3 regions of the Rhizobium viscosum genome follow, and region 3 is predicted to be linked to each of the others. Evidence: predicted binding sites of a transcription regulator. Region 3 holds the regulator's gene; each other region holds the start of a gene.
What was found. Region 3 encodes PhoB, which activates phosphate uptake and scavenging genes when phosphate is short. Its sites were predicted from a motif close to TGTCATNNANCTGTCAT; they were not measured.
Positions count from the first base shown of each region.

Region 1: H4W29_RS15425 (PhoX family protein) is a predicted target of PhoB. The motif match lies at 7,716-7,732, and genes of this name have one in related genera.
Region 2: H4W29_RS10575 (DUF2794 domain-containing protein) is a predicted target of PhoB. The motif match lies at 1,999-2,015, and genes of this name have one in related genera.

Region 1 is NZ_JADBEC010000001.1:3,142,350-3,152,261, forward strand. It holds gene bglA (beta-galactosidase BglA) at 1-495, shown strand, start outside; gene ade (adenine deaminase) at 488-2,185, opposite strand; gene H4W29_RS15405 (branched-chain amino acid ABC transporter substrate-binding protein) at 2,303-3,406, opposite strand; gene H4W29_RS15410 (HD-GYP domain-containing protein) at 4,030-4,941, shown strand; gene H4W29_RS15415 (alpha/beta hydrolase family protein) at 5,047-6,105, opposite strand; gene aptA (omega-aminotransferase AptA) at 6,245-7,573, opposite strand; gene H4W29_RS15425 (PhoX family protein) at 7,822-9,795, shown strand.
Region 2 is NZ_JADBEC010000001.1:2,136,661-2,146,572, forward strand. It holds gene acnA (aconitate hydratase AcnA) at 1-787, shown strand, start outside; gene H4W29_RS10570 (DUF1223 domain-containing protein) at 1,024-1,764, shown strand; gene H4W29_RS10575 (DUF2794 domain-containing protein) at 2,038-2,439, shown strand; gene H4W29_RS10580 (GNAT family N-acetyltransferase) at 2,446-3,003, opposite strand; gene H4W29_RS10585 (Bax inhibitor-1/YccA family protein) at 3,114-3,842, opposite strand; gene H4W29_RS10590 (ABC transporter permease) at 4,022-6,565, opposite strand; gene H4W29_RS10595 (ABC transporter ATP-binding protein) at 6,562-7,281, opposite strand; gene H4W29_RS10600 (arylesterase) at 7,354-7,998, shown strand; gene thpR (RNA 2',3'-cyclic phosphodiesterase) at 8,067-8,660, shown strand; gene H4W29_RS10610 (low molecular weight protein-tyrosine-phosphatase) at 8,567-9,067, opposite strand; gene H4W29_RS10615 (4a-hydroxytetrahydrobiopterin dehydratase) at 9,103-9,408, shown strand; gene H4W29_RS10620 (YkvA family protein) at 9,473-9,865, shown strand.
Region 3 is NZ_JADBEC010000001.1:1,352,786-1,362,697, forward strand. It holds gene H4W29_RS06805 (aspartate aminotransferase family protein) at 1-583, opposite strand, end outside; gene H4W29_RS06810 (GcrA family cell cycle regulator) at 1,008-1,538, shown strand; gene H4W29_RS06815 (pyrroline-5-carboxylate reductase) at 1,840-2,628, shown strand; gene phoB (phosphate regulon transcriptional regulator PhoB) at 2,753-3,436, opposite strand; gene phoU (phosphate signaling complex protein PhoU) at 3,567-4,280, opposite strand; gene pstB (phosphate ABC transporter ATP-binding protein PstB) at 4,325-5,140, opposite strand; gene pstA (phosphate ABC transporter permease PstA) at 5,155-6,477, opposite strand; gene pstC (phosphate ABC transporter permease subunit PstC) at 6,474-7,955, opposite strand; gene H4W29_RS06845 (substrate-binding domain-containing protein) at 8,125-9,159, opposite strand; gene phoR (phosphate regulon sensor histidine kinase PhoR) at 9,358-9,912, opposite strand, start outside.

The sequences.
Region 1 (9,912 bases), 1.8 Mb from region 3:
GAGCTTGCCTTCGAAGACCTGCGCGACCCCTACGGCATCCGCTTCTGGCCGGCCTTCAAGGGCCGTGACGGATGCCGCACGCCGATGCCATGGGAAGCCGGCAAGGCGCATGCCGGCTTCACCAGCGCCGAGAAGAGCTGGCTGCCGGTGCCCTATGAACAGGCGGCGCTTTCCGTAGACACCCAGGAAAACGATGACAGTTCCGTGCTTCACCATTACCGGCGTACGCTGGAATTCCGGAAGACCCATCCGGTACTGATCGACGGCAGCATGGAATTCGTTGGCAGCAATCAGGACTTGCTCGCCTTTGTGCGCGAGAAGGGAGACGAGAAGCTGCTCTTCGTCTTCAACCTGACACGTGAGGCCGCGGAGTTTCAGCTTCCTGCCGGCATGGCGCTGGGCGCTCCATTGCCCATGCCCGGGTTCAAAGCTGCTGCCGGTGCCAAGACAGTGCAGCTCGACGCGCTTGACGCTTTCTGCGCTCGGATCAGCTGATCAGCGCGAAGCGATCGACGTCTACCATCCCCTTGTCCGAGATCTTCAGATGCGGGATCACGGGCAGGGGCAGGAAGGCAACTTGCAGGAAGGGTTCCTCCAGGGTCGTGCCCAGCGCATAGGCGGCCTTGCGCAGATGATGCAGCGTGTCGCGCACCGTCTCATAGGGTTCCAGGCTCATCAGGCCGGCGACGGGAAGCGCGATCTCGCCTGTGACCTTACCGTCTTCGACGACGACGAAGCCGCCCTTGATCTCGCCGAGACGATTGGCCGCAAGCGCCATGTCGTCCTCGTTGACACCGACAACGCAAATATTGTGGCTGTCATGGCCGACCGTCGAGGCGATGGCGCCTTTCTTCAATCCAAAACCCTGGACGAAGCCGTTGGCGTGATTGCCGTTCTTGCCGTGACGCTCGATGACGGCGACCTTGATGATGTCGTTGCCGAGATCAACGGTCGTCTGGTTGCCTCTGGCCGGCAGACGGTAGCGGCGATGCTCGGTGATGATCTTGCCGGGCATGACGCCGATGACGGGTGTTTCGCCTTCCGAAACAGGCACGCCGAAATGGGCCGCATTGACGGGGCGCGCTTTGACGCTGTCGAGGCCGACGGGCGAGACTGGCTTGCGGGAGGCAAAGAGCGCGTTAGTGACATGGCGGCCGGCCGAGAAGACCATGTCGGCCCGGCAATTCTCCAGGCTGTCGATAACCACGAGATCGGCCCGCCAGCCGGGCGCGACGAGGCCGCGGTCGCGCAGGCCGAAGGCGCGGGCAGCCGAGATCGAGGCGGCGCGGTAGACAGCCAGCGGTTCGACCCCATGGGCGATAGCCGTACGGATCATGTAGTCGAGATGACCCTGTTCGGCGATATCGAGCGGATTGCGGTCATCGGTGCAGAGCGCAAGATACGGCGAGAGGCGCTCGGTGATGATGGGCATCAGCGCATGAAGATCCTTGGAGACGGAACCCTCGCGCACGAGGATATGCATGCCCTTGCGGATTTTCTCCAGTGCTTCGGTGGCACTCGTGCATTCATGCTCGGTGCGGATGCCGGTGGAGAGATAACCGTTCAGATCATTGCCTGAGAGCAGTGGCGCATGGCCGTCGATATGCCCACCCTGGAAAGCATCGAGCTTCGCCATGCAGACGGGATCCTTGTGGATCACGCCCGGGAAATTCATGAATTCGGCAAGGCCGATGACCTTGGGATGGCCGCGATAGGGCAGGAGGCCTTCGACCGGCAGGTCGGCGCCTGAAGTTTCGAGATGTGTGGCCGGCACGCAGGAGGAAAGCTGGACGCGGATATCCATGATCGTTTCCAGTGCCGAAGCGAGGAAGAATTCGATGCCCTCCTTGCCCAGCACATTGGCGATCTCATGGGGGTCGCAGATCACTGTCGTCACGCCGTAAGGCAGGACGCAGCGGTCGAATTCGTGCGGCGTGACGAGCGAGGATTCGATATGCAGATGCGTATCGATGAAGCCGGGAACGACGATCTTGCCGGAAATATCGATCTCGGTTTCGCCGCTATAGCTGCCGCAGGTGCCGACGATGCGGTCGCCGCAGATTGCGATATCAGACTGGACGAGTTCACCCGTCACGAGGTCGAAGAAGTGTCCGCCTTTCAGGACGATATCGGCAGGCACGCGACCCACACCCTGATCGATGAGACGTTCGAGCTTGGCGGTCATATCTATCCTCGCAATGCAATCGATTCCGCGAGTTATAGCGCATCTGTTCGTGGATTCGATGCCCGCAAACAAAACCGGGCGCCATTGGCGCCCGGTCGCATGTTCCATTCGCTCCGATTATTCGGCAGCGACGATCTTGCCGCCTTCCCACTTGTAGAGCGAGAAGCTCTGCGAGGTGAGATCGCCCGTATCGCCGTAGGTGAGCTTGCCGATGACGGTCGGGATCTGCTCGCCGCCCTTCAGGGCTGCTGCAACGGCTTCCGCATCCTCGGCGCTGCCGGCCTTCTCGATGCCGGCCTTCAGAACTTCAACGGCCGCATAGGCGTTGAGCGTGAAGGCTTCAGCCGGGATCTTCTTGGCGGCGAGCGCATCGGCTGCAGCCTTGGAGTCAGGGTTCTTGGTGGCGTCGGAGGCGTTGGTGAACAGCGTGCCGGCTGCCGCATCCGTGCCGATCGTCCAGAATTCGGTGTTGGAGAGGCCGTCGCCACCGATGATCTGGGCATTGACCGAGAGATCATGCAGCTGGCGAGCGAGCAGGCCGCCTTCCGGGTGATAACCGCCGAAATAGATGAGATCGACATTCTCAGCCTTGATGCGGGTGGTGAGCGCAGAGAAGTCCTTGTCGCCGGGCGTGATGGAGTCGTTGATGACTTCGGTGATGCCGCCGGCGTTCAGCGTTGCCTTGAAAGCGTCGGCGAGACCTTTACCGTAAGCGCCCTTGTCGTTGATGATGGCGACGCGCTTGTCCTTGAAGTGTTCGAGAACGTATTTGGCGGCGACTTCGGCCTGCTGGTCGTCCCGGCCGCAGGTGCGCAGAACATTGGTCAGGCCGCGCTTGGTGAGGTCAGGTGCCGTGGCGGTCGGAGTGACCATCAGCACGCCGTTTTCGGCCAGAACGTCGGAAACCGGGATGGCAACGCCTGACGTGACCGGGCCGACGACGAAGCGGATGCCTTCGCCGACAACCTTGTTCGCGGCAGAAACGCCCTGCTTCGGTTCGCCGGCGTCGTCAGCGAGTTCGAGCACGACCTTCTCGCCGAGAATGCCGCCGCTCTTGTTGATTTCATCGACGGCGGTCTGCGCGCCGTTCTTTACCTGGTCGCCATAGGCTGCCACCGGACCGGTCAGCGGCGCGATGAGGCCGATGACGATATCTGCATGCGCGAGCGGCGCAAATGCCAGCGAGGCGACGAGCGTCGCCGTCAGAGTCTTCAGGGTCATGTTCTCTCTCCTTGGGTAGGGTCTCTTCGACCACCGGTTGCTTGCCGCGAAAGCCGTTTCTTTTGTCAGCGATCCTTTTGGGAGCGTGCGAAGGACGAGGAAAAGCTGCGCGATCAATGAGCCTCGCGGCCATATTTGGCTCGCGCGGCGCATGCAGATTTCTAGGAATTTTGGTGAGATTCCGCAAGATCATAACAAGATCGGGCTCGTTTTCGCCAAATCCGGAAAGATTGCGCCCGATTTTTTGATTTTTCAGTCCATTTCCCGCAATTTTCGGTCTGTCCTGCCCAAGCTATTCCGCACGTCCCAGCGCCCGCGTCAGGGCAATTTCGGTCTGCAACTGTCAGGGCCAGGTTTTTCCGATCGCATGCGTTCAGTCGTGCGTGACTTGTAACCTCCGCAGAAAGTTGAGACGAAGCTTCCTCGACAGAGCATATCGACGGCCGCAGATAAACAGATATGTGGCAATGGGGCCGCTGATCACTGTTCTGGTTTTGCTGTTTTAGCAAGTTAACAATTGATTCTAAGAATCCCAGTATAACTATCATTCCCTAGTATATTGTTGCGGTGCAATAAAATATTCGATTTGTCGATATAGGCATATAGCGGGAACAGATATCTGGATGCTCAAGCGTATTGAAGCCAGGCAGGTGCGGACCGGAATGTTTATCGAGATGGTCGAGGGTATTTGGCGCGATCCTCTTCTATCTCGGCGGCGGTTCTTACTGCGGCGCGAGAGCGATACGCTGAAGCTTAACGAGTGCGCGGATGCAGGTGTCGTGATCAACACCACCAAGGGCCTCGATGTCAGGAACACCTCACGTAAGATCGAGATCGACATCAGGGCGGCGCGCGAGACCATTCAGAAATCCGTAGAAGTGCTCGAAAATATCTTCGGTCGGCTGCAGGGCGGAGATACGATCACCGTCGACCAGGTCGAGCCGGTGATTTCCTCCGTTTCCAAATCGATGGATGACTACCCCGCCGTCTTCATCAGCGTTACCCGGCTGAAGTCCAAGGACGAGGTGACCTTTCTGCATTCCCTCTCGGTCAGTGCCTTGATGATCCTTTTCAGCCGCCATCTCGGACTGGATGAGGAAGTGGTGCAGACGCTCGGCACGGCGGGGCTGCTGCACGACGTCGGCAAGCTCGAAATTCCGCTCGAAGTGCTCAACAAGGAAGGGCGCCTGAACGAAGACGAGATCCAGTTGATCCGGGATCATCCGGAAAAAGGGCATGCAATCCTGTCGCGTCAGGAGGGCATGTCGGAAATCGTTCTCGACGTCTGCCTCAACCATCATGAACGGATCGACGGCAAGGGTTATCCGCGCAAGCTTTCCCACGGCGAGATCAGCCTTCACGCACGTCTTGCCGCGATTTGCGATGTCTATGACGCCGTTACTTCGGTGCGCCCTTACAAGGCTCCGTGGAGCGCGAAGGAGGCGCTGAGCTGGATGCTGGCCAATGAAGGGCATTTCGACCGCCGGCTCGTCAAAAAATTCGCCCTCTGCCTGTCGGTCGCCTCTGTTTCCTGAGCGTATCCGTTTTCATCACGTAAGGCCTGTTGGGATCTGATCCGCCGCAGGCCGAATGTCTTCGTGATCCGCGGTCTCGAAAGCGTGCAGGATGAAGAAGCCGCTCTATTGATAAGCGAGCGCTTTTCCCAGGAAATCCGTGATCATGCTGGAAACCTGACGGTGAATCGTTCCGCGATCTGCGCCAACGCCATCCCGGCAGACGATGCTCTCGCCGGGCGCTTCCTTCTCGATCAGTTCGGCGGCGCCTGGTTTGCAGGGCTGCATGAAACTGAAATGCAATGATCCGGGTATAAGGCTGTAGGTGGTGGTCGCTGACGGCAGATAGCGGGCAAGGTAACCGGAATCCTTGTTGGTGGCTGCTATCTCCGCCTCGGTTGCCGTTTCCGCATCGACGTCGGCCGCAGCACCGAGCACCATTAGGGGGATATGGATTGCCGCAAGGCTCTCCGGTGTCAGCCCGCGGCCAGGTCCGAGATCGAGTGTCACGACGGCACGAATTCTTGCATCACCGAGATCGGCGGCCATCGCTGCATTTGAGGCCGCATCGCGCCCGATGCCGAGCGCCTCGAATATTTTGCAATAGATCGGGCTGAATTCAGCCATGCAATTCCTCGTCACCTTGGCCGCGTCGAAGCGGCCGCCCGCCAGTTCGACCACCGTCCAGCCGCCGAGCGAATGGCCGATGGCGGCAATCCGATCGGATGCCACGCCGCCCGTCAGATCAGGATTGTCGAGCAGAGCATCGATCACGCGGCTGAGGTCGCCGGGGCGCTTCCACAGTTCTACGGCGTCGGGCTTCCGCATATCGAATGTCGTCGTACCGGGATGATCGGGCGCGGCAACGACATAGCCTGCGTCAACGAGATCGGCGGCAAGCCAGGCGAGGTTACGCCAGCTGCCGCCATAACCATGGGAGAGGACGACCAGCGGATGCGGGCCGGCTGTAGGCTCGGCGTCCTTGATTACAGGTTGGCCGATGAAGGCCGGTGTTTCGCCGAGAAGGACCGGTGTGGCGTCAGACGTTGTCGGATACCAGATGCTGACATGCATCGGGTGATCGGCGGTTATGCCGGGCAGGGTGGTTTCGCGGAAACCGGTTCCGGCATGTGCTGCTGATACCATCAGGAGGAGCAGAGGGAGGATAAAGGCAAGCCTTGGCATGGGATCTCCATTGGGTTGATTTGCCCTGTCTGGAGGAAATCCCTGAGGCTGGAGACCGATAACGCGATCGAGGTCGCCGATATCAAAAGAAAGGGCGAGACCGGAGCCTCGCCCTTGAATTCACTTGGGACGATTGAGCTCAGATGTTGTTCTGCAGGATCGTACGCAGCTTGCCAAAGAGTTCGTCGATGTGCTTCTTCTCGATGATCAGCGGCGGAGAGAGCGCGATGATGTCGCCTGTCGTACGGATCAGCAGGCCGCTTTCGTAAGCCTTGAGGAAGGCCGTGAAGGCGCGTTTGGTCGGCTCGCCGGCGATCGGGTCGAGTTCGATCGCGCCGATGAGACCCGTGTTTCTGATGTCGATGACATTGGGGCAATCCTTGAGCGAATGCAGCGCATCGGCCCAGTAGTCCGAGAGTTCGGCTGCGCGGGTCAGCAGGCCTTCTTCCTTGTAGGTGTCGAGCGTTGCAAGTGCTGCGGCCGAGGCGATCGGGTTACCGGAATAGGTATAGCCGTGGAAGAACTCGATCATGTGCTCGGGGCCGTTCATGAAGGCATCATGGATTTCCGAGGTCACAAAGACGGCGCCCATCGGGATGACGCCATTGGTCAGGCCTTTGGCGGTGGTGATGATATCGGGCTTCACGTCGTAATACTGGGCGGCGAAGGGAGCGCCGAGGCGGCCGAAGCCGGTGATGACTTCATCGAAGATCAGCAGGATGCCGTGCTTGGTGCAGATCTCGCGCAGTTTCTGCAGATAGCCCTTCGGCGGAATGAGAACGCCGGTCGAACCCGCAACCGGTTCGACGATGACGGCGGCGACCGTGGAGGCATCATGGAGGGTGACGATACGCTCGAGTTCGGTGGCGAGATCGCCGCCAATTTCGGGCTCGCCGCGGGTGAAGTTGTTTTTGCCGGGCAAGTGGGTGTGCGGCATGTGGTCGACGCCGGTCAAAAGCGTGCCGAACATCTTGCGATTGGTGACGATGCCGCCGACAGAAATGCCGCCGAAGTTGACGCCGTGATAGCCGCGCTCGCGGCCGATCAGGCGGAAGCGTGAGCCGTTGCCTTTCACGCGGTGATAGGCGAGCGCCACCTTGAGCGCCGTTTCCACCGATTCAGAACCGGAATTGGTGTAGAGGACGTGATCCAAGCCCTCGGGGGCGATATCGACCAGGCGGTTGGCGAGTTCAAAGGCCTTGGGGTGCCCGAGCTGGAAGGCCGGGGCGTAATCGAGTTCGCCTGCCTGCTCGCGGATCGCTTCGGTAATCTTCGGGCGGCAGTGGCCGGCATTCACGCACCAGAGACCAGCCGTACCGTCCAAAACCTGACGCCCGTCATGGGTCTGGTAGTACATATCCTTGGCGCTCACGAAGAGGCGCGGTTCCTTCTTGAACTGACGGTTCGCGGTAAAGGGCATCCAAAAGGCACGAAGGTCGTTTGGCGTTGCATTCAGGCGATTGGACATGCTGTTCTCCTGGCCGTTGGGGAGGCCGTTCCCGTTCAAGGCTTGGCGCCGTTTATTTTTACTGCCCGGTCAAATTATCAGCGCCCGGCAAGGCGTCAAGCCGAAGAAGCGCTGCCAACTGCCGTTCCCGAGACGCTTGGAGCGTCATTAATCCTTCGCCGGGCATTGTTACAAAAATCGATGGCCGCAATGGCCGAGGGCATTTCATTCATTTCCTTGAAATTCAACCGTTTTTACCGGAGGTAGTCATGACGGACCGCCAGAAAACCAGGCCGCGCCCCAATCCGCGGCGTGCATTTGCGCCGAGCTACGGCACCATTCTCCAAGAAGGCGTTCGTCGCCGTACTGTTCTCAAGGGCTTCATCGCAGCCATGGGGGCAGCCGTTTTTGCGCCGGCGCTCGAAGCAACGAAGGCAGAAGCTGCCGAGTCGACCCTTACTTTCCCCGAGCTGAAGCGCGTGCGCGATACCGCCGATCATTGGCCTGATGGATATGAGCGCCAGATCCTCATTCGCTGGGGTGATGCACTCTTTGCCGACAGCCCGGAATTCGACGTGGCCAAGCTCAACGGCAAAGCCGCCGAGCGCCAGTTCGGTTACAATAACGACTTCACGCAGTTCCTGCCGTTGCCCTGGGGCGAGAAGAGCTCGGACCACGGCCTGATGGTCGTCAGCCACGAATATGCGACGCCCTTCCTGATGTTCCCGGGCCTGACGGTGGACAATTATCGCGAGAAGCTGACCGAGGACCAGATCCGTGCGGTCATGGCCGCTGTCGGCGTTTCGGTTTTCGAGGTGCGCAAGGACGGCAATCAGTGGCAGGTGGTCAAGAACGGTAAGTATAACCGCCGCATCCACATGAGCACGGAAATCGGTATTTCCGGCCCCGCCGCCGGCGACGACCGCCTTAAGACCAAGGCCGATCCAACCGGCACGGTCGTCTTCGGCACGATCTCGAACTGCAATGGCGGCATCACGCCCTGGGGCACGATGCTGTCAGGTGAAGAAGGCGCAATGGACGTATTCGCCGGCGACTATAAAAAGCTGCCGAACCAGGAACTGGTCGAGCGCCAGGGCTGGGACGAGGATGAGAACGATATCTATTCCGTCAGCCGCGTCGAGCCGCGCTTCAAGTTCGAGGAAGAGCCGAACGAATGGATGCGTTTCGACTGGGTGGTCGAGATCGATCCCTTCGATCCAACGGCAAAGCCGGTCAAGCGTACGTCGCTCGGCCGTATGACGCACGAAGGCGCACAATGTTGTGTGGCGCCAGATGGCCGCGTCGTGGTCTTCATGGGCGATGACGACGATTTCGAATATATCTACCGCTTTGTCACACGCGATCCTTGGAATCCTGGCGATCGCGCCGCCAACAAGGACCTGCTCGACCATGGCACGCTGTCGGTCGCCAAGTTCGAAAGCGACGGAACGATGCGCTGGATCCCGCTCGTGGCCGGCGAAGGCCCGCTGACGGCTGAAGCCGGCTTCAAGACGCAGGCCGATGTGGTTCTCGCCACACGCGCTGCCGCGGATCTCGTTGGCGCTACGCCGATGGACGGGCCGGAAGGCTTCATCCCGCATCTCGGCACCGGCAAGCTCTATGTCGCCATGACCGAGAATGAGGATCGCCTGCCGAAAGGCCAGGGTGACGACGAGAAGGAACAGGTCAACGTCGCCAATCCGCGTGGCCCCAATCCGCACGGGCATCTGCTGGAACTCGTGACCCCCGGCGGTCCGGACAAGCCCGATTATGCAGCCGAGAGCTTCAAATGGGATGTCTTCGTCCTTTGCGGGAATCCGGCAAAGCCCGAAGACCAGGCGATGTTCCACCCGGCGACCACCTCGGCCGGCTGGTTCACCGACCCTGATAACCTTGCCGTCGATCCGGCAGGCCGTCTTTGGGTGACGACTGATGGTCCGCCGCCGGAAGGCATCGCCGATTCCGTCTATGTGATGGATACGGAAGGTCCAGGCCGCGCGTTGCCGAAGCTCATCTATATCGCGCCCGTCGGTTCGGAGACCTGCTCTCCGACCTTTACCTCCGATGGTTCCAGCGTCTTTCTCTCGGTCCAGCATCCGGGCGAATTGCGCATGGCCGATAACGAGGATGCGACTTCGATGGAAGATGCCGGCACCAGTTGGCCGGACTTCAAGCCGGGCGTACCGGCCCGCCCGTCGCTCGTCGTGCTGACACGCAGCAAGAATGGCGTGGTGGGCAGCTAAGTCCGCGTTCTCCAAGCAACAAAGCCGGCAATTCTTGCGAATTGCCGGCCTCTAAGGCTTCACGTGCTGAAAATAGCGTAAGCAGCGTCCGCGGGAACATCTCCTTGGAACGTTGCT
Region 2 (9,912 bases), 780 kb from region 3:
CTGGGACGACGATTCGACCTATGTTCAGAACCCACCGTATTTTGTCGGCATGGGTAAGAAGGGCACGGGCACGTCCGACATCAAGGGCGCACGTGTCCTCGGCCTCTTCGGCGACAAGATCACCACCGACCACATTTCTCCGGCCGGTTCGATCAAGGCTGCTTCGCCGGCCGGCGCCTACCTGCTTGGCCACGACGTCGCAGTCGCCGACTTCAACCAGTACGGCACGCGTCGCGGCAACCATGAAGTCATGATGCGCGGCACCTTCGCCAACATCCGTATCCGCAACTTCATGCTCGGTGCGAACGGCAAGGAAGGTGGCTACACCATCCACTATCCGTCCAAGGAAGAGACCTCGATCTACGATGCGGCCATGCAGTACAAGGCCGAAGGCGTTCCGCTCGTCATCTTCGCCGGCGTGGAATATGGCAATGGCTCTTCGCGTGACTGGGCCGCAAAGGGCACGAACCTGCTCGGCGTAAAGGCCGTCATTGCCCAGAGCTTCGAGCGTATCCATCGTTCGAACCTGGTCGGCATGGGTGTCATCCCCTTCGTCTTCGAAGAGGGCACGACATGGCAGAGCCTCAACCTGAAGGGCGACGAACTCGTTACCATCGAGGGCCTCGAAAACATCAAGCCGCGCGAAAAGAAGATCGCCAAGATCACTTATGCCGATGGCACCGTGAAGGACGTTCCGCTGGTGTCGCGCGTCGATACGCTGGACGAGGTCGTCTACCTCAACAATGGCGGCATCCTGCAGACGGTTCTGCGTGATCTCGCTGCCTGATTGTTAAGATACTTGCCTGATAATGACCGCCGGAGAGCAATTTCCGGCGGTTTTTCTTTGCGGAAAGCGAGGCTGTTTCATTGCTCACGGTGATGTGTTTCGGCCGCCATCCGCCTGGGGCTCCGTCTCACCCGTTCGTGACTTTCCGTTTGGACTGGGAAGGATTATTCGTACGTTCATATCTCAGAGCCGGCGGTTCAGGACCGCTGCCGGCCCTGGAAAAGAGGTGCTGGTGAATGTCCCCGCGTTTTATGATCCCGTTGATCGCCGGGCTTGCTTTTGCAGGTCCTCTCCTGGCCGAAGATGGCACGCCGAAAGGCGTCGTTGAGCTGTTCACGGCGCAGGGCTGCGCCTCCTGTCCGCCGGCCGATGCCGCATTCCGCAAGCTCGTTAGCCAGGGCAATGTCATCGCGCTCGCCTATCACGTCGACTATTGGAATTATCTCGGCTGGGCCGACACGCTGAGCTCGAAGGAAAATACCGAGCGGCAGTACGGCTATGCCCGCATGATGGGCCGCAGCAACGTCTATACGCCGCAGGTAATCGTCAATGGCCGTGACCATCTCGCAGGCGCCGATCTTGCCGGTATCAACGGCAAGATAAACAGCTATGCCAACGAGGGCAAAGGCTTGACCGTGCCTGTCAGCGCTCACATGAGCGGCGATGAGTTGGAGATCAAGCTTGGCGCCGGCCAGGGCAAGGCCAATGTGGTGATCGTCTATTTCGACAAGGAAAAAACGATCGAGGTCGAGAAGGGCGAAAACAGCGGCAAGAAGATTTCTTACCTCCACAGTGTGACTGATGTGGAGACCGTCGGCATGTGGGATGGCAAGGCTACGACGCTCACTCTGCCGGCGAGCGTGATGGAAAAACCGGATCTCGAGGGGTCGGCGATTCTCTTGCAGTCTGTGACTGACAACGGCGATCCAGGAGCGATCCTCGGCGCGACAGTCGTCATGGCAGGAAAAAATATCTAAGAATTTCATTCACTTGCGGGTGAATGTCAGGCGGCCCGGCCAAGCGTATTCGGGGCTGGGGTTAAGGTCGATACGCTCCGCCGGGCCCTTTGGCGCGCTGGCGCCAAACTGGAACCTATAGTTCTCTTGGAAATGAGGCGCTGTTTTGACTGAAATGCGGCACTCCGCAGAAAGCAGGTTTCGTCCCCAGTGTGACAGTCGGTGCCCTTGCAATTTGCTGCGGCTCGGGCAAACTGTCACTCTCCTGTCACACGTGGAGGTCTTGGGAGTCTGATGACAGATACGCCGGATTTGCGATACGGCGAAAGCCGCTCCGTCGACAATAGCTCTTCAACCGTCGTTGATCTCAAGGAATACAGACAGAACAAAGATCCGATGCCAGTGACGTTTCACCGGCGGGAGCTCGACCAGATTCTGTGGATCTATGGTCGAATGGTGGGCGAAGGCGAGTGGAAAGACTACGCCATCGACCACACTGGGGAGAAGGCGGTGTTCTCCGTCTTCAAGCGTTCGGGCGAAATGCCGCTCTTCCGCATCGAGAAGAATCCGAAGCTTGCTGCCAAGCAGGGCGCCTTTTCGGTCGTGAACATCAACGGCATGATCCTGAAGCGCGGCCATGAGCTTGGGCCAGTCCTGAAGGTTTTCGACAAGTCGCTGAAGCTCGTCGACAAGTAAGCGATATCACCCCTTGAACAACGTGCCCGGATAGGTTTCAGGGTCGGGATGGGTTTCTGTTCCTTCGCCCAGTCTGCGCTGCATTAGCATCGTATCGAGCCAGCGGCCATGCTTGTATCCGGCACCTTTCATCAGGCCGATCTCTTCGAAACCCAGCGAACGATGAAGCGCGATAGAAGCCGGGCTTGCACCACCGATGACAGCGGTCATCTGGCGGAAGCCAGAGACGGTGCAGCGCGAAATCAGCTCTCCAAGAAGCAGTTTGCCGATGCCCTTGCCGCGCGCCTCCGTGCCTAGATAAATCGAATCCTCGACCAGCCAGCGATAGGCCGGGCGGGTGCGGAAGGCCGAGGCATAGGCATAGCCGAGCAGGGTTCCGTCCTCGGCTGTTGCGGCGATATAAGGATAGCCCTGCTCGCGAATAGCGGAGTAGCGGGCCGTCATTTCCGTCTCGGCCGGCGGCACGATCTCGTAACTCGATGTGCCGCTCAGCACAGCTTCGCGGTAGATTTCAGTAATGGCGGGAAGATCGGAAGGAAGGGCGTCGCGCAGGAGAGGGAGCATTTCGGATCGATCGGCACGGTTGGATGACGGCTTACGTTGAAGCACTCCAGCGAACTGCCCGCAACAAAAAAGGCGGCCGAAGCCGCCTTTTCGTTTTCAGTCCAGCCTGCTTACTTACGGTTGCCCATGAACTGCAGCAGGAACATGAAGAGGTTGATGAAGTCGAGATAGAGTGTCAGAGCGCCCATGATGGCCTTGCGGCCAGCGACGTCATAACCGTCTGCTTCATAATACATTTCCTTGATCCGCTGGGTATCGTAGGCGGTGAGGCCCGCGAAGATCAGCACGCCAATCACGGAGATTGCGAACTGCAGGGCCGACGAAGCCAGGAAGATGTTGACCAGCGAAGCGATGATCAGGCCGAAGAGACCCATGATCAGGAACGAGCCCATCGCCGACAGGTCACGCTTGGTCGTGTAGCCGTAGAGCGACAGCGCACCGAAGGAGGCGGCGGTCACGAAGAAGGTTTGCGTGATGCTCGACTGCGTATAGATCAGGAAGATCGACGACAGCGAGAGGCCGACCAGTGCGGCATAGACCCAGAAGGTTGTCTGAGCCGCAGCCACGCTCATGCGGTTAATGCGGAAGCTCAGGAAGAAGACCGCCGCAAGAGGTGCAAGGATCACGACCCAGCGCAGTGGCGACTGGTACAGCACCTGGCCGAACTGGGTGAGCTGGCCGTCCTGGACGGCGAAGGTGAATGCGAAATAGGCGGCCAAACCAGTGATCGCCAGACCCAGCGCCATCAGGTTGTAGACCTTGAGCATATAAGCGCGGAGGCCTTGATCAATCACTTCGCCGGTTTGTGCACGGCTTTGGTAGTTACGAAGATCAGCCATAGTTTCCTCTTACAAGCTCCGATGGAAATACGGTGTCGGGTTTACGACCCGGGCGCCGCTGCGGAGCTTCCAGCATGCCTGCTGACAATATGAGGCTTTCGCCCATTTCAAACAAGGCCTTTGCAATCTGCCGTTCGGTTAAATCGCCGTAAGGTGAAGGGATTTAGGCTTCCCACCCGTTACAGCTCGCGCAAAACGGGTGATGCCTTCTGTCCGAGAATGCGCCAAGTGCCGATCAGGCCGATGCCGACGGTCAATACAAGGGCGGTGACAAGCGTGAGACCCGCGACATCAGGCATGAAGCTGGAGGGTAGGCGCATGATGCGACTGACGATGAACCAGGCAGCGACACCGCCGGCAAAGAGCGCGAAAATCGCAGTGGCCACACCGAGGATGAGATATTCGTAGCTGAAGGCACGGATCAGCATGGCCCTCGTCGCGCCAAGCGTTTTCAGCACCACAGCATCATGAGTGCGCGCTCGATTTCCGGCGGCAAGTGCGCCGGCCAGCACGAGAACGGAGGCGATGAGTGCAACGGATGCTGCAGCGCGGATGGCGGTCGCAAGCTCGCCGACCAACTGGTTGACGATATCGATCGCGTCCTTGACACGCACGCTGGTGATCGTCGGATAGGCATTGGTCACCGATTTCAGGATCGCGGCGTCCTCCGCCTCGGTCGAGGCAGGGTCGGTCAGTGTCGCCAGCCACGCATGCGGGGCACCACGGAAGGTGTTCGGCGAGAAGACCATCACGAAGTTGATCGACAGCGATTCCCACTCGACCCGCCGCAGATTGGCGATCTTGGCCGTGATGTTGCGGCCGAGGACGTTGACAGTCACGGTATCGCCGATCTTCAGGCCGAGTTCATGCGCCTCTTCCGCGGAAAAGGAAACGAGCGGCTCGCCACTGTAATCCTTTGGCCACCATTGACCTTCGACAAGTGTCGAATTTTCCGGCGGGCTTTCCTCGTAGGTGATGCCGCGGTCGCCGTTGAGCACCCAGCGGCCAGCCGCCGGAACATTCATCTTGGTCACGTCCTGGCCGTTAAAGGCGATGATGCGGCCGCGCAGCATCGGTACTTCCACCAGTTTGCCATTTGGTGATCGGGTGTGGATCAGGTTGCGGAAGGTATCGAGTTCGGCGCCCTGGATATCAACGAAGAAGAAATTCGGCGCGCCTTCATTCATGCGGCCGGTCAATTGCTGGCGCAGATTGCCGTCGATCAGCGTCAGCGTCACGAGCAGCGCAAGACCGAGACCGAGTGAGAGGACGACGGAGGGCGTCAGTGCCCCGGGGCGATGGATATTACCGATCGCCAGCCGCAGCGCCGGCGAGTTGACGCGCGGGCTTCTGCGCGCCAGCCAGGCGATCAACGCCGCGACGAGACGCAAGATAACGAAGGCGAAGATGATGGCGCCGACGAAGATCACGGCGATGAAGCGGTCATAAGCGGTAAAGATGGCAAGGCCTGCCAGCGCTGCCATGAAGAGCACGGCCAGCAGTACATAGGGCCAGGAGGGCAGGCGGCGTGCCTCGAAACCCTGTTCGCGGAAGAGTGCGGTTGCCGGCACTTCGCGTGCATGGCCGAGCGGCAGGATGGCGAAGGCAAGCGTCGTCAGCATGCCGAAGAGGGCCGCAAGAAGCAGAGCGCCGGGATAAAGCGTCGGATCGGTGGAGACCGGCAGGAACTGGGCAAGGAACTGCGCTGCCAGCATCGGTGACAATGCGCCGAACACAAGACCGACCAGGATACCGGCTGCCGCGATAATGCCGATCTGGAAAAGATAGATCCAGACCACGACGGCGGCAGGCGCGCCCAGGCATTTGAAGGTGGCGATCGTCGTACGCTTGGCATCGAGGAAGGCGCGGACCGCGTTGGCGACGCCGACGCCGCCGACGATCAGTGCGGTCAGGCCGACCAGCGTGAGGAACTGCGAGAAGCGGGTGATGTTTTCCGTCAGCGATGGGGCGGCGCGATCGCTGGTGCGGACCGACCAGCCGGCCGAAGGGAATTCCCTGGTGGCGCGGGCCTGGATACCGCTCATCGTGCTGCGGTCTTCCAGCTTGATCTTGTAGACGTGCTCTACAAGGCTGCCGGTCTGGATCAGGCCGGATGCCTGAAGCGCGTTTCGGCTGATGAGCATGCGGGGGGCGAAGCCGAAGCCTTCCGAGAGCGCATCCGGCTCGGTCTTGACCGTGCCCGTGATACTGAGCTTGACGTTGCCGAGCAGCAATTCGTCGCCGATCCGCAGTCCCAGTCGCTCCAGCAGCAGCGGAGCGACGACAGCGCCATAAGTGCCGCCTTCGCCTGATAGCAGTGAGGCGAGCGGATAATTCGGCTCCGCTACAAAAGTGCCGTAGAGCGGATAGGCATCGTCGACGGCCTTGACCTCGACCAGTGCCTGATCCGAACCATCAGGCTTGCGGGCCATTGAGCGCAGACCGGTGGAAACGGAGACCTCGCCGAGGCCTCGGAGGAAATTCATCTCCTCTGGCGTGGCTTCGCGGTTGTTGAGCTCGAAGCGGACATCACCTGCTAGAAGCTCCTGCCCCTGCAAGGCGATCGTATCAGTGATAGACTGCGAGACCGAGTTGACGGCCGCGATCGCGGCGGTGCCGAGAGCGATACAGGCGAGGAAGATGTAGAAGCCCCTCAAGCCGCCGCGCAGCTCGCGAAGGGCCAGACGGAAGGCGAGCGAGATGCGCGGAGTGACGATCGTCATGCAATCGCCGCCTCGGACGTCGCCTCTGATTGGCGGACGGCGCTATCGCCCTCGATGCGCCCGGACCGGACGCGGATCTGGCGCGAGCAGCGATTGGCGAGACCGATATCGTGAGTGACGAGCAGCAGGGTCATGCCGCGCTCGGCCTGTTTGGAAAACAGGAGATCAGCGATCTGCCGGCCGGTATCGGTGTCGAGATTGCCGGTCGGCTCGTCAGCAATAAGCAGGGCAGGTGAGGGGGCGAGCGCACGGGCGATCGCCACACGCTGCTGCTCTCCGCCCGAGAGCTGGCCGGGATAGTGGCTCAGGCGTTCGCCGAGGCCGACGGCGTTCAGTTCGCGTTCGGCGATCTCGAAGGGGTTGGGAACATTGGCGAGCTCGAGCGGCACTGCGACATTTTCCAACGCCGTCATGTTGGCGATCAGATGGAACGACTGGAAGACGATGCCGATGTTGCGGCCGCGGAAATCGGCGACCTGATCCTCACTCAGCGCATGCAGGGGCGTGTCATTGATGTTGATCTCGCCGCTGTCGAGCTTTTCCAGGCCAGCAAGCACCATCAGCAGCGTGGACTTGCCGGAACCCGAGGGCCCGACAATACCGACGGATTCTCCTGCGCCGATCTTGAGATCAATGCCTTTCAGCACATGGACGGAGGCAGCAGCATTGCCGAGAGTCAAATCGGCGTGTTTCAGATCGATGATGGTTTTGGCCAACAGAAATCGCCCTATATAGTTCCGTAACCGAATGGCCGCATAACGGCACCTAGCCAATCTAGGGAAAGCATTATGAGATTTAAAGTTGCCGCCCTTCACTTCGCTGTCATTGTCTTCTCCCTGATTTTCTCGACGGTTGCGCAAGCACGCACGATCAATCTGGTCGGTTTCGGCGACAGCCTGATGGCGGGTTACCAGTTGCCGCCAGGCGACGGCTTTCCAGAGAAGCTGCAGGCGGCTCTGAAGGCCAGAGGGATTGACGTTTCGATCACCAATGCCGGCGTCTCGGGTGACACCACCACAGGTGGGCTTGCGCGAATCGACTGGTCCATTCCTGACGGAACCGACGGGGTGATTCTCGAACTCGGCGCCAATGATGCGCTTCGCGGTATCCCGCCGGAGCAGAGCGAAAAGAATCTCGACCAGATGATAAGCCGGTTAAAAGAGCGCGGCATTGCCGTGCTCCTTGCCGGCATGATGGCGCCGCCGAACATGGGTGCAGACTATGCCGAACGCTTCAACCCGATCTACCAGAAACTTGCGGAAAAACATGGGGTTGAGCTCTATCCATTTTTCCTCGACGGTGTGGTGCTGGATGCGGACCTGAAGCTCGATGATGGCATGCATCCCAATGCCAGGGGCGTGGATGTGATGGTGGAGAAGATGGAGCCGGCTGTCACAAAATTCGTCGAGACGATTTCTTCTGTGAAGAAATAGGGGCTTGCACAGGTTTGTAATGCGTGATTCCGTGTGAGCACCTGCAAAAGATTCGGGGAGTGCTCGTTATGCCGAGACTATTTACCGCCCTCGAAATTCCGCGCAATGCGGCGATGAGCCTGTCATTGTTGCGCGGTGGTCTTCCCGGAGCACGATGGATCGATGTGGAGAATTACCACATTACACTTCGCTTCATCGGCGATGTCGATGGACGCACGGCAGACGAAATCGTCGAGCGTCTCGATCGCATCGACCGGCCGGAATTCCAGCTCCGGCTTGAAGGCATCGGCTCCTTTGGCTCCAAGAAACCGCATTCGATCTGGGCGGGAGTTTCTCCTTCGCCTGAAATGTACGCCCTGCAGGGCGAGATCGAACGCATCTGCCAGCGCATCGGCCTGCCGCCGGATCCGCGCAAATTCACACCGCATGTCACACTTGCCCGGCTGAAATATTCGCGCGTCGACGACGTCGTCCATTACCTCGCCGGCCGCGGCAACTTCCAGACCTCGACCTTCACCGTGCCGCGCTTCGTGCTTCTGTCGTCACGCGAATCGGTCGGCGGCGGACCTTATCTTACCGAGGAAGTCTTCCCGCTCCACGAGCCGCTGACGGTGCCAAGCCTCTCGACCAACGTGTTGCAGCCGCTGAAGAGCCTAGCATAAACGAACTCGAAGTCTTCCCGATCGCCATAATAGGGATCGGGAATATCTTCGCCGGTGCCGAGCGCGAAATCGCCGAAGAGATGGATGTTGTCCGCGTGCGTTGAACGCCGACGCAGTTCCGCGATATTCGAGCGGTCCATGGCGAGGATCAGATCGAAATCGTCAAAATCTTCAGGCAATATCTTCCGGGCGCGCTGCCCGGTAATGTCGATGCCATGCGCGCCTGCGGTGGTGATCGAGCGTCGGTCGGGCAATTCTCCCTGATGCCAGCCGCCGAGACCGGCGGAACCGATATGGAACGCCTTGCCAAGGCCTTCCTCCCCCGCGACATGGCGGAATATTCCCTCGGCAAGCGGAGAGCGGCAGATATTGCCCATGCAAACAAAGAGGATGCTGATACGTTTCATCTGAGGATCCAACGAAAGGATGAAAGGAACATCGCATGAAAATGGAAAAGCTGGAAAGGCCGGCGATCAGCCAGTTGCTTGGGGAACTCACGGGCTGGACGCTCGATGATTCCGCAGGTTCGATTTCGAAGACGTTCAAATTCGCGAACTTCGTGGAAGCTTTCGGTTTCATGACGGAATCGGCGCTTGCGGCCGAAAAACTCAACCATCATCCGGAATGGTTCAACGTCTATTCCCGCGTCGAGGTGAAGCTCAACACGCATGATGCCGGCGGGTTGACGGAGCTGGATTTCAAGCTCGCAAAGGCCATGGAGAAGGCTGCAGCGCGCCGGACTGATTGAATGGGCCGATTGAAACGGTTTTGGCCGTCACCATATGTTCGGAGCGACCACAAGGGATATCGGGATGGACGAGGTCAAATACGGGGAAATTCTGTTGCCGGGCGACGAGGATACGCAGAACCGTCGTGAAAAGACGGTGCGGCAGAAATTCTGGCCGACCTTTCGCCGCGCCGTGCGGCAGATTCCATTCTCTCGCGATGTGGTTGCCGGTTTCTACTGCGCGCTCGATCCGCAGACGCCTACCAGAGTGCGCGGCGTTCTCCTGGCAGCCCTTGCCTACTTCGTCATGCCGGTCGATATCATCCCCGATATCTTCGCCGTTATCGGTTTTTCGGACGATGTCGCCGTCCTGTCGGCAGCCTTTGCCATGGTGAGGGGCAATATCCGGCCGAGCCACTACGAGGCGGCTGATCGCGTTCTCGCGGACCGTTCCGAAGATGGCATGAAGACGATCTAAAAGCGCGTCGCGATCTCTGAGATCCACCCGCCGCGCCAGGTCTTTGT
Region 3 (9,912 bases):
TCGCCGGACGGACGCCGCCCTCGCCCTGCACCGGCTCGATGAGGATGCCGGCCGTCTTGTCGGTGATAGCGGCACGGACAGCCTCGACATCGCCGAAGGGCACCTGATCGAAACCGGGGGTCTTCGGGCCGAAACCTTCGAGATACTTTTCCTGGCCGCCGGCGGCGATCGTCGCCAGCGTGCGGCCATGGAAGGCGCCTTCGAAGGTGATGATATGGAAGCGCTCGGGATGACCCTTGGAGAACTGGTACCGGCGTGCCGTCTTGATGGCGCATTCGAGCGCCTCGGCGCCCGAATTGGTGAAGAACACCTTGTCGGCGAAAGTGGCATCCGTCAGGCGCTTGGCGAGCTTCTCCTGTCCCGGCACCTCATAGATATTGGAGAGATGCCAGACCTTGTCGGCCTGATCCTTGAGGGCGGCCACGACATGCGGATTGCCATGCCCCACGGAGGTAACGGCAACGCCCGCGCCGAAGTCCAGATATCGCTCGCCTGTTTCGGTGATCAGCCACACGCCTTCGCCTCGCTCGAACCGCAATGGGGCACGAGAATAGGTGTCATAAAGCGGCGAGGCTTCAGCCATGGCGCGATCTCCTGATCAGGTTCTGAGGCACCGGACTCCGGCTAAGAAAACCAGGTCCGAAAAATTAAAAATGCCGCCTTTCGGCGGCCTGGATCACTATTTACTTTTCGCACTGCAATGTCAACAAAACTGAGGATTTAGCGCATGCGTCAAGCCTGCAATCGGCTTTACAGGTCTATCAACAGCTAATGTTGCAGAAATGACTCTCTCGGGAAGCAAGTTGGGGAAAACCTCGAATTCGGATTCATCGGATTCCTGCGACTCTTGTCACAGAGTCAGGCTCACACTAGGTTAAAGTTCAATTACTAGACTGCATGCGGCGGAACTAGTCACCAAAATTGATCAGGCGTTTCTTGCTTCGGAGACTTCCGAGGCAACGGTGAGGGATTCTGCCATCACCAACGCGAAAGGTGGAGACAGGGCAATGAACTGGACAGACGAGCGTGTCGAGAAGCTCAAGAAGCTTTGGTCGGAGGGGCTGAGCGCCAGCCAGATCGCTGCGCAGCTTGGCGGCGTCAGTAGAAACGCTGTTATCGGCAAGGTTCACCGGCTCAGTCTTCCCGGCCGCGCCAAGGCCGGCGGCACGGCAACCGCCGCGCGCGCACCGAAGCGCAATACGTCGGCTCCGCGCGCGCCGAACTATGCGTCTCGCATCACCACCCGCACCGTTACCCGCCAGCAGGGCGCAACGATGCTGAAGGAAGAGATCGAGATCGAAACGGTCGAGGAAATGGAATACGTGCCGGCCAAGAACGTGGTCGTGCCGATCTCCCGCCGCCTCGGCCTGACGGAACTGACGGAGCGCACCTGCAAGTGGCCGGTCGGCGATCCGATGAAGGACGATTTCTATTTCTGCGGCTGCGACTCCCCGGATTCCTCGCCCTACTGCAATTATCACCAGCGCCTCGCCTACCAGCCGGTCAGCGAGCGCCGCAAGGCTGTCCGGGTCGGCTGACCCACGATTTTCCAACAGACGCAAAGTACCATCACCCCTCCTCGCCTTGCGCGGAGGGGTGATTTTTTAGCCGGCACAGGAGGGCTGGAAAACGGCTCCTGACCACGACTATTTGTCGGAGGCCGATCTCTGCCGTCCGTTCGCCATGCCGGACAATGCGAACTTATGTGGCCAAGGCCACCAAGCGTCTCAGCCCCAGACTGGCATGGAATGGTGGTCATGGCGCCGTAGCGCGATTTTCTGATACAGATGCGGTATTCTTGTCGAGTAGCACGGCGCAAACAGTCGCTCGGGGGTGCCAATGGAGATCGATCCAAAGCGGATGACAATCGGATTCGTCGGGACGGGCACGATTACCGACGCCGTCGTCACCGGATTGGGCAAGACAGCGTTTCGCGACACACCGATCGTGCTGTCACCGCGCAGCGCAAGCGTCGCGGCCCGCCTCGCGGAGGCAAACCGGAATGTATCGATCGCTTTGGGCAACCAGGATGTTCTCGACCGCTCCGATCTCGTATTTCTGGCAGTGAGGCCGCAAATTGCCGAGGAGGTCATCCGCTCGCTCCGATTTCGGCCGGGCCACCATGTCATCAGCTTTGTCGCGGCCACGCCAATGGATCAACTGCTGGCGTGGATCGATGAGCCGGTTCGCCTGAGCCTGGCAATTCCACTTCCGTTCGTTGCAGATCTCCAGGGGGCGACCGCGATCTACCCGCCCGACGAGGTTTCCCACGCCCTCTTTTCGGCGCTCGGAACGGCGATCCAGGTTGAAGACAAGCAGGAGTTCGAGCTTCTCGCGGTGGCAAGCTGCCTGATGGCCAGCTATTTCGGCATCCTGGACGCGACGTCGACCTGGCTCCAGAGCAAGGGGCTTTCGGGAACGGCTGGCGACGCCTACCTCCGTCAATTGTTTTCCGGCCTCGCCCATGCTGCCCGATCAAAACCTGTGGCGAGTTTTGATGAACTCATCGGCGAGCATTCGACCAAGGGCGGATTGAATGAACAGGTGCTCGAGGACTTTCGCGAGTTCGGCGGCACTGCGGCTTTGCAAAAGGCTCTTGATCGAATTCTTGTGCGCATCCGTCTGTAGAAAGCAGATCCTCTCGAGGTTCGCTTTCTGCGCCTGGTGTCGGCTTTCATGAGCTAGGGGTGCCAGATATGCAAACGGGCCGCCCGGCAAGCGAGCGACCCGTCTGGACCTCCGATCACTCGGATTAAGCTTCCATGGAATATCCCGCGCCGCGGACGGTGCGGATGACATCCTGCATGTTGGAGAAATTCAGCGCCTTGCGCAGGCGGCCGACATGGACGTCGACAGTGCGTTCGTCCACATAGATATCGTGGCCCCAGACGCCATCGAGGAGCTGCGAGCGGGAGAAGACCCTGCCCGGCGACGACATCAGGAATTCGAGCAGGCGGAATTCGGTCGGGCCGAGGCGGACTTCGCGGCTCTTGCGATGGACGCGATGGGTTTCGCGATCGAGCTCGATATCACCACATTTCAGAACCGTCGACAGCACCTCCGGACGGGCGCGGCGCAGCATCGCCTTGACGCGGGCAACGAGTTCCGGCGTGGAGAAGGGCTTGACGACATAGTCGTCGGCGCCGGTCGAGAGACCGCGAACGCGCTCGCTCTCTTCGCCGCGTGCCGTCAGCATGATGATCGGCAGGCGCTCGGTTTCCGGCCGCATGCGCAGCCGGCGGCAGAGCTCGATGCCGGAGACGCCGGGCAGCATCCAGTCCAGGATGAGCAGGTCCGGCGTGCGCTCCTGAAGCCGGATTTCGGCCTCGTCGCCACGAAGGATCGTATCCACCTCGAAACCTTCAGCTTCGAGGTTGTAGCGGAGAAGCACGCTCAGCGCCTCTTCATCTTCAACAACTGCAACTCTTGGGATCATGCGTGTCAGTCTCCTAATGCATGATCCTTAAACCGGGGGTGATTTAAGCGGGGGGACCATGCAGGAACTCGGAATGGGCTGCGACCCATGCGCGCCCCAGCGGGGCGCGCACATAATCGGCAGTTCAGGATTACTCCGTCACCGCACCAACGGTATTGGCGCTGTCGTCCTTCGGACGCTCGCCTTCCGGCTGGGCGCCAGTTGCCATGTAGTAGATCGTCTCGGCAATGTTGGTCGCATGGTCGCCGATGCGCTCGATGTTCTTGGCGCAGAAGAGAAGATGCGTGCAGCTCGTGATGTTGCGCGGATCTTCCATCATGTAGGTGAGGAGTTCGCGGAACAGCGAGGTGTACATCGCGTCGATCTCATCGTCGCGCTCGCGGATGGACTTGGCCTTGTCGGCCGAGCGATTGGTGTAGACGTCGAGCACTTCCTTGAGCTGGACGAGTGCCAGTTCGGAGAGATGCTCGAGACCGCGGGCGAGCTTGCGCGGAACGCCGGTGCTCTGGACGGCGATGACGCGCTTGGCCGTGTTCTTGCCGAGATCGCCGACGCGCTCGAGGTCGGCGGCGATGCGGATCGAACCCATGATCTCACGAAGGTCGGAGGCCATCGGCTGGCGACGGGCGATCGTGACGATCGCCTTGTCGTTGATCTCGCGCTCCGCGTGATCGAGGATCACGTCGTCGGAAATGACCTTCTGGGCGAGTGCGGTGTCACCGTTAACAAGCGCACGGACGGCGTCGGCGCCCATCTGCTCGGCAAGGCCGCCCATCTCGGAAATGCGCCGGGACAGGAATTTCAGATCGTCGTCATAGGCGGAAAAAATATGTGTCGATGCCATGGGGCTTTGTCCTCGAAAATCGGGAAGGCTTCACATCGCCAAAATCAGCCGAACCGGCCCATGATATAGTCCTGGGTGCGCGGATCGTCCGGATTGGTGAACATCTTGTCGGTATCGTTTTCCTCGACCAGGTTGCCGAGGTGGAACATGGCCGTACGCTGTGATACGCGAGCGGCCTGCTGCATGGAATGCGTCACGATGACGATGGTGTAGTTCTCACGCAGCTCGTGGATCAGCTCTTCGACCTTGGCAGTCGCGATCGGGTCGAGCGCCGAGCACGGCTCGTCCATCAGGATGACTTCCGGGCTGACGGCAACGGCGCGTGCGATGCACAGACGCTGCTGCTGACCACCGGAAAGGCCGGTGCCGGATTCATGCACACGATCCTTGACCTCATTCCAGAGGCCGGCGCGCTGCAGGCTCGACTCGACGATCTGGTCGAGGTCGGCCTTGGACTTGGCGAGGCCGTGGATGCGCGGGCCGTAGGAGACGTTCTCGTAGATCGACTTCGGGAACGGGTTCGGCTTCTGGAACACCATGCCGACGCGGGCGCGGAGTTCGACGACGTCGATATCAGGATCGTAGATATCGTCGGTGTCGAGCGTGATCTTGCCGGTGACGCGGCAGCCATCGATCGTGTCGTTCATGCGGTTCAGCGAACGCAGGAAGGTGGACTTGCCGCAGCCCGACGGGCCGATCAGGGCAGTCACGGTGTTTTCGCGGATGTTCAGATTGACATCGAAAAGCGCACGCTTCTCGCCGTAATAAACGGAGACATCCTGACCGATCATCTTATACGGGACGTTGCTCATTTTCTGGTCCAGCGCCTTCTCGACTGCGGCTTCCGTCAACATGTTCATGATCTTTACTCCGTTTACCAGCGGCGCTCAAAGCGACGACGCAAGAGGATAGCTCCGATGTTCATGACGATCAGGAACAGGAGCAGGACGATGATGGCACCCGAGGTTCTTTCCACGAATGCGCGCTCGGCTTCGTTGGCCCACATGTAGACCTGAACCGGAAGTGCCGTGGAGGGATCGAGCGGAGTGGTCGGCGCCTGGGCGACGAAGGCGACCATGCCGATCAGGAGCAGCGGCGCAGTTTCGCCGAGCGCGTGGGCAAGGCCGATGATCGTGCCGGTGAGGATGCCGGGCATTGCAAGCGGCAGCACATGGTGGAACACCATCTGCATCTTCGAGGCGCCGAGGCCAAGGGCTGCCGAGCGGATCGACGGCGGCACGGCGCGCAATGCGGCGCGGGTGGCGATGATGATCGTCGGCAGCGTCATCAGGGTCAGCACCAGGCCGCCGACCAGCGATGCCGAACGCGGCAGGCCGGCGAAGTTGATGAAGACCGACAGGCCGAGCAGACCGTAGACGATCGACGGAACGGCAGCGAGGTTGTTGATATTGACCTCGATCAGGTCCGTCAGCCTGTTCTTCGGCGCGAATTCCTCAAGGTAAATCGAGGCGGCAACGCCGATCGGCAGCGCAAGTGCGAGAACGATCAGCATCAGGTAGAGCGAGCCGATGAGGGCGACGCCGAGGCCTGCGGCTTCCGGACGGCTGGAATTGCCGTTGACGAAGAGGCCGGTGTTGAACGTCTTGTGAAGCACGCCGCTCGCCTTCAGCTGGTTCATCCAGCCAACCTGCTTGTCGTTGACCTTGCGGTTCTTCTCATCGACCTTGAGGTCGATCTGGCCCTTGTTGGCGCTGTCGATATTGGCATCTGCAAGCACCGTAACATTGACGGTCTTGCCAATGATCGAGGGGTCGGCGACGACCATGTCGCGCAACTGGATCGGTGCACCCTTGGACAGCATGGCGGTTGCGTCGCGCACATCTGGGCGGCTCGACGCATTGAGGCCGAGCTGCTTGACGATCGCGTCACGCAGGAGAACCGGATAGTTGGCCGTAACCAGAACCGAAGGATCTGTCGCGCGCTTGTTATCAGGGTCGATGGTCTTCTCGGTGAACTCGATCGGCAGCGTGATCGCGGTCTGCTGGAAGGCGGTATAGCCGTTGCTGATGACCGTCCACAGCAGGATGAAGAGGAAGACGAGGCCGAATGCGATGGCGGCGATGCCGTAAGCCTGGAACCGGCGCTCGGCGGCGTAACGGCGCTTGATGCCGATATCGCGACGTGCGGGGGCCTTGGAAACGGTAACGCCGGCGACGGGGGAAACAATATTCGTCATTCGTACTGCTCCCGGTATTTGCGCACGATGTAGAGCGCGTAAATGTTGAGGCAAAGCGTGATGCAGAACAGCGTGATGCCGAGTGCGAAGGCAACCAGCGTCTGCGGCGAGGTGAACTCAAGGTCGCCGGTCAGCTGGTTGACGATCTTGACGGTCACGGTCGTCATCGGCTCGAAAGGATTGATCTGGATACGGGCGGCGACACCGGCGGCCAGCACGACGATCATGGTTTCGCCGATGGCGCGGGAAGCCGTCATCAGCAGGGCGCCGACGATACCGGGCAGAGCGGCCGGGAGAACGACCTTCTTGATGGTTTCGGAGCGTGTGGCGCCGAGGCCGAGCGAGCCATCGCGCAGGGCACGCGGCACGGCAGTGATGATATCGTCCGACAGCGAGGACACGTAGGGGATCAGCATGATGCCCATGACGATGCCGGCGGTGATGACGCTCTGTGCCTGGATGAAGTTCGTATAGTTGCCGGTCAGGAGACCGCTGATCTGCGCCGAGAAATCACGCAGGAACGGCCCAATGGTGACGAGCGCGAAGAAGCCGTAGACGATCGTCGGAATGCCGGCGAGCACTTCGAGAAGCGGCTTGGCGATGGAGCGGACCTTCGGAGAGGCATACTCGGCCATGTAGATCGCGGCAAAGAGGCCGACCGGCACGGCGACCAGCATGGCGACGAGGCCGATATAGAGCGTGCCGAGCAGAAGCGGGATGAGCCCGAACTGGCCGAAGGAGGAGCTGCCCGCACCGGCAAAGCGCGGATCCCACACCGTTCCGAAGAAGAAGTCGGCGAAGGGAACGACTGCGAAGAAACGGGCCGCTTCAGACAGCATCGAGAGAACGATGCCGATTGTCGTCAGAATGGCGATGGAGGATGCAACGAGCAGCGCCCAGAGCATGACACGCTCGACACGGTTGCGGGCGCGGAAGCGCGGGGCAACCGAGCGCAGCGCGTAGAAAGCACCTGCAATGGATATGAGCAGGACGATCGCCGTCATGATGGTGCGGCTGGTCATGCTCTCCGAGTTCAGGGTCTTTGCGGCAGAGATCATGTAGGGCTGCGGCTCACCGGCGAGCGGTACGCCCTTCTCGCTGAGCTTTGCCTGCAGACCGGCAGGATTGCCTGACAGGGAGGAAACCTCATCCGAGGTCAGCATGTTCATGCCGCGGGCAACCGTGGCGACCATGCTGTAGGCAAGGTCCTGCTGGACGGCCGGTTGCGCCTTCACGTCATCAGGAAAGGCGCCGCGAACGGAGGAAGAGATGATGCCCGGGCTGACAGCCAGCCAGGCAAACAGAACGATCAGGGAAGGCAGAACGGCCCAGATCGCGGCATAGGAGCCATAATAGGCCGGCCGCGAATGCAGGGCAGCAGATCTGCCGCCGGAAAGCGCGTTGGCACGGCTGCGCGCGGCCACATAGGCAACGGCGCCGATCACCACCAGGCACAAGAGTATGATGGATGTGCTCATTCGTTACGTCCCCAGGCCCACAGCCCCCAAAGAGCCCGGCAGCTCCAGGAGCATGCCATCGGCTTCGACATCATGGAGAAGAAGTTTTCATCCGCCCGACACCGCAATGGAACCGGGCGGATAAGGCGATGCCGGCGCGACACCCCCAAGTGTCGCGCCGGCAAAGTCATTACATGGTCTTGCCAGCCTCAACGTCCTTGCGGATCGCATCGCGCTCTGCATCCGGAGCGGCAACGAGGCCGTATTCAGCGAGCGGGCCGTCAGGGCCGATCATCTGGTCGGATACGAAGAAGTTGACATATTCCTTCAGGCCCGGAACGGCGCCGAGATGTGCCTTCTTGACGTAGAAGAACAGCGGGCGGGAAACCGGGTAGGTGCCGTTAGCGATGGTTTCCGTGGAAGGAACGATGCCGCTCATGGTCGCAACCTTGAGCTTGTCGGCGTTGTTTTCGTAGAAGGAGAGGCCGAATACGCCAACGCCGGTCTTGTTGGCAGCGATGCGTGCCAGCGTTTCCGGATAGTCGCCGTCGATGTCGACAGCAGCGCCGTCCTTGCGAACTGCAACGCAAGCCTTGCCCTGGGCAGCCTTGTCGGCGATTTCCTTGGCGATGACTTCCTGAGCGCCGGAAGCCTTGCAGCCTGCAGCGAGAACGTTCTGTTCGAAGACTTCGCGGGTGCCGTGCTTTTCGCCCGGGATGTAGGCGGCGATATCAACAGCCGGAAGCTTCGGGTTGACTTCAGACCACTTCTTGTACGGGTTGGCGACGAGCTTGCCGTCAACAACGACTTGGGCAGCGAGGGCCTTGTAGATATCGGCCGGAACGTAGGCGACATCCGGGTTGGACGAGTCGGTTGCGAAGACGATGCCGTCGTAGCCGATCTTGACTTCCTGAATGTCGGTTACGCCGGCAGCCTTGCAGGCTTCGGCTTCGCTCTTGTTGATCGGGCGCGAAGCATTGGCAACGTCGATCGTGTCTTCACCGACGCCCTTGCAGAATTCCTTCAGGCCAGCGCCCGTGCCGCCGGATTCGACGACCGGCGTCTTGAACTTGGTGAAGGTTTCGCCGAAGGACTCGGCAACGATCTTTGCGTACGGCAGGACGGTGGACGAACCAGCAACCTGAATCTGGTCGCGGGCAACGGCAACGCCAGCGAAAGCGGCGGTTGCAGCGAGCGCGGCAACAGTAAGTTTAAAGGTGTTCATTTGAATCTCCCGGCATTTGGGCTTGTGTGAGTGCGGCCTCGAAGAGGCCCTCGCATTGCCTTTTTTCATCGGCAGGACTCTCTTAGCGCCTTAAGCGCCCTCCTTTTATGTCAAACCGATGAAACATTTATGACAGATTAAATTATTGATTTTAAATGCTTAAATAGAACGTCGATAAATTGTGTGCGACATATTGCGTCAGAAACGCACGGTAAACTCCGTTCCCTTGCCCACCTCCGATTTAACGACCAGCCGTGCACGATGGCGCGTCAGAATATGCTTGACGATGGCAAGCCCGAGGCCCGTACCCTTTTTCGAACGGCTGTCTTCGATGCTGACGCGATAAAAGCGCTCCGTCAGGCGCGGCACATGCTCGGCCGGAATGCCCGGCCCCTTGTCGACGACGCTGACCTCCACCGGCTGGCCCGATCCGTTCTTCAGCCAGACATCGACAACTTCGCCTTCCTGGCCATATTTACAGGCGTTTTCCATCAGGTTTTCAAAGACCTGAACGAGTTCGTCGCGATCCCCCAGCACCTCGACCTTGCCCTCGGGCAGATGCAGGTTGATCGAGACGCCGACATCCCTTGCGAGCGGCAGAAGAGAATCCCTGACGTGGCCGAGAAGCGGCACGAGATCCACTTTCTCATCGGGCGCGATATGCGACTTGAGCTCAAGCCTTGATAGAGACAGGAGATCGTCGACGAGCCTGCTCATGCGGGTCGTCTGGTCGAACATGATGCCGAGGAAGCG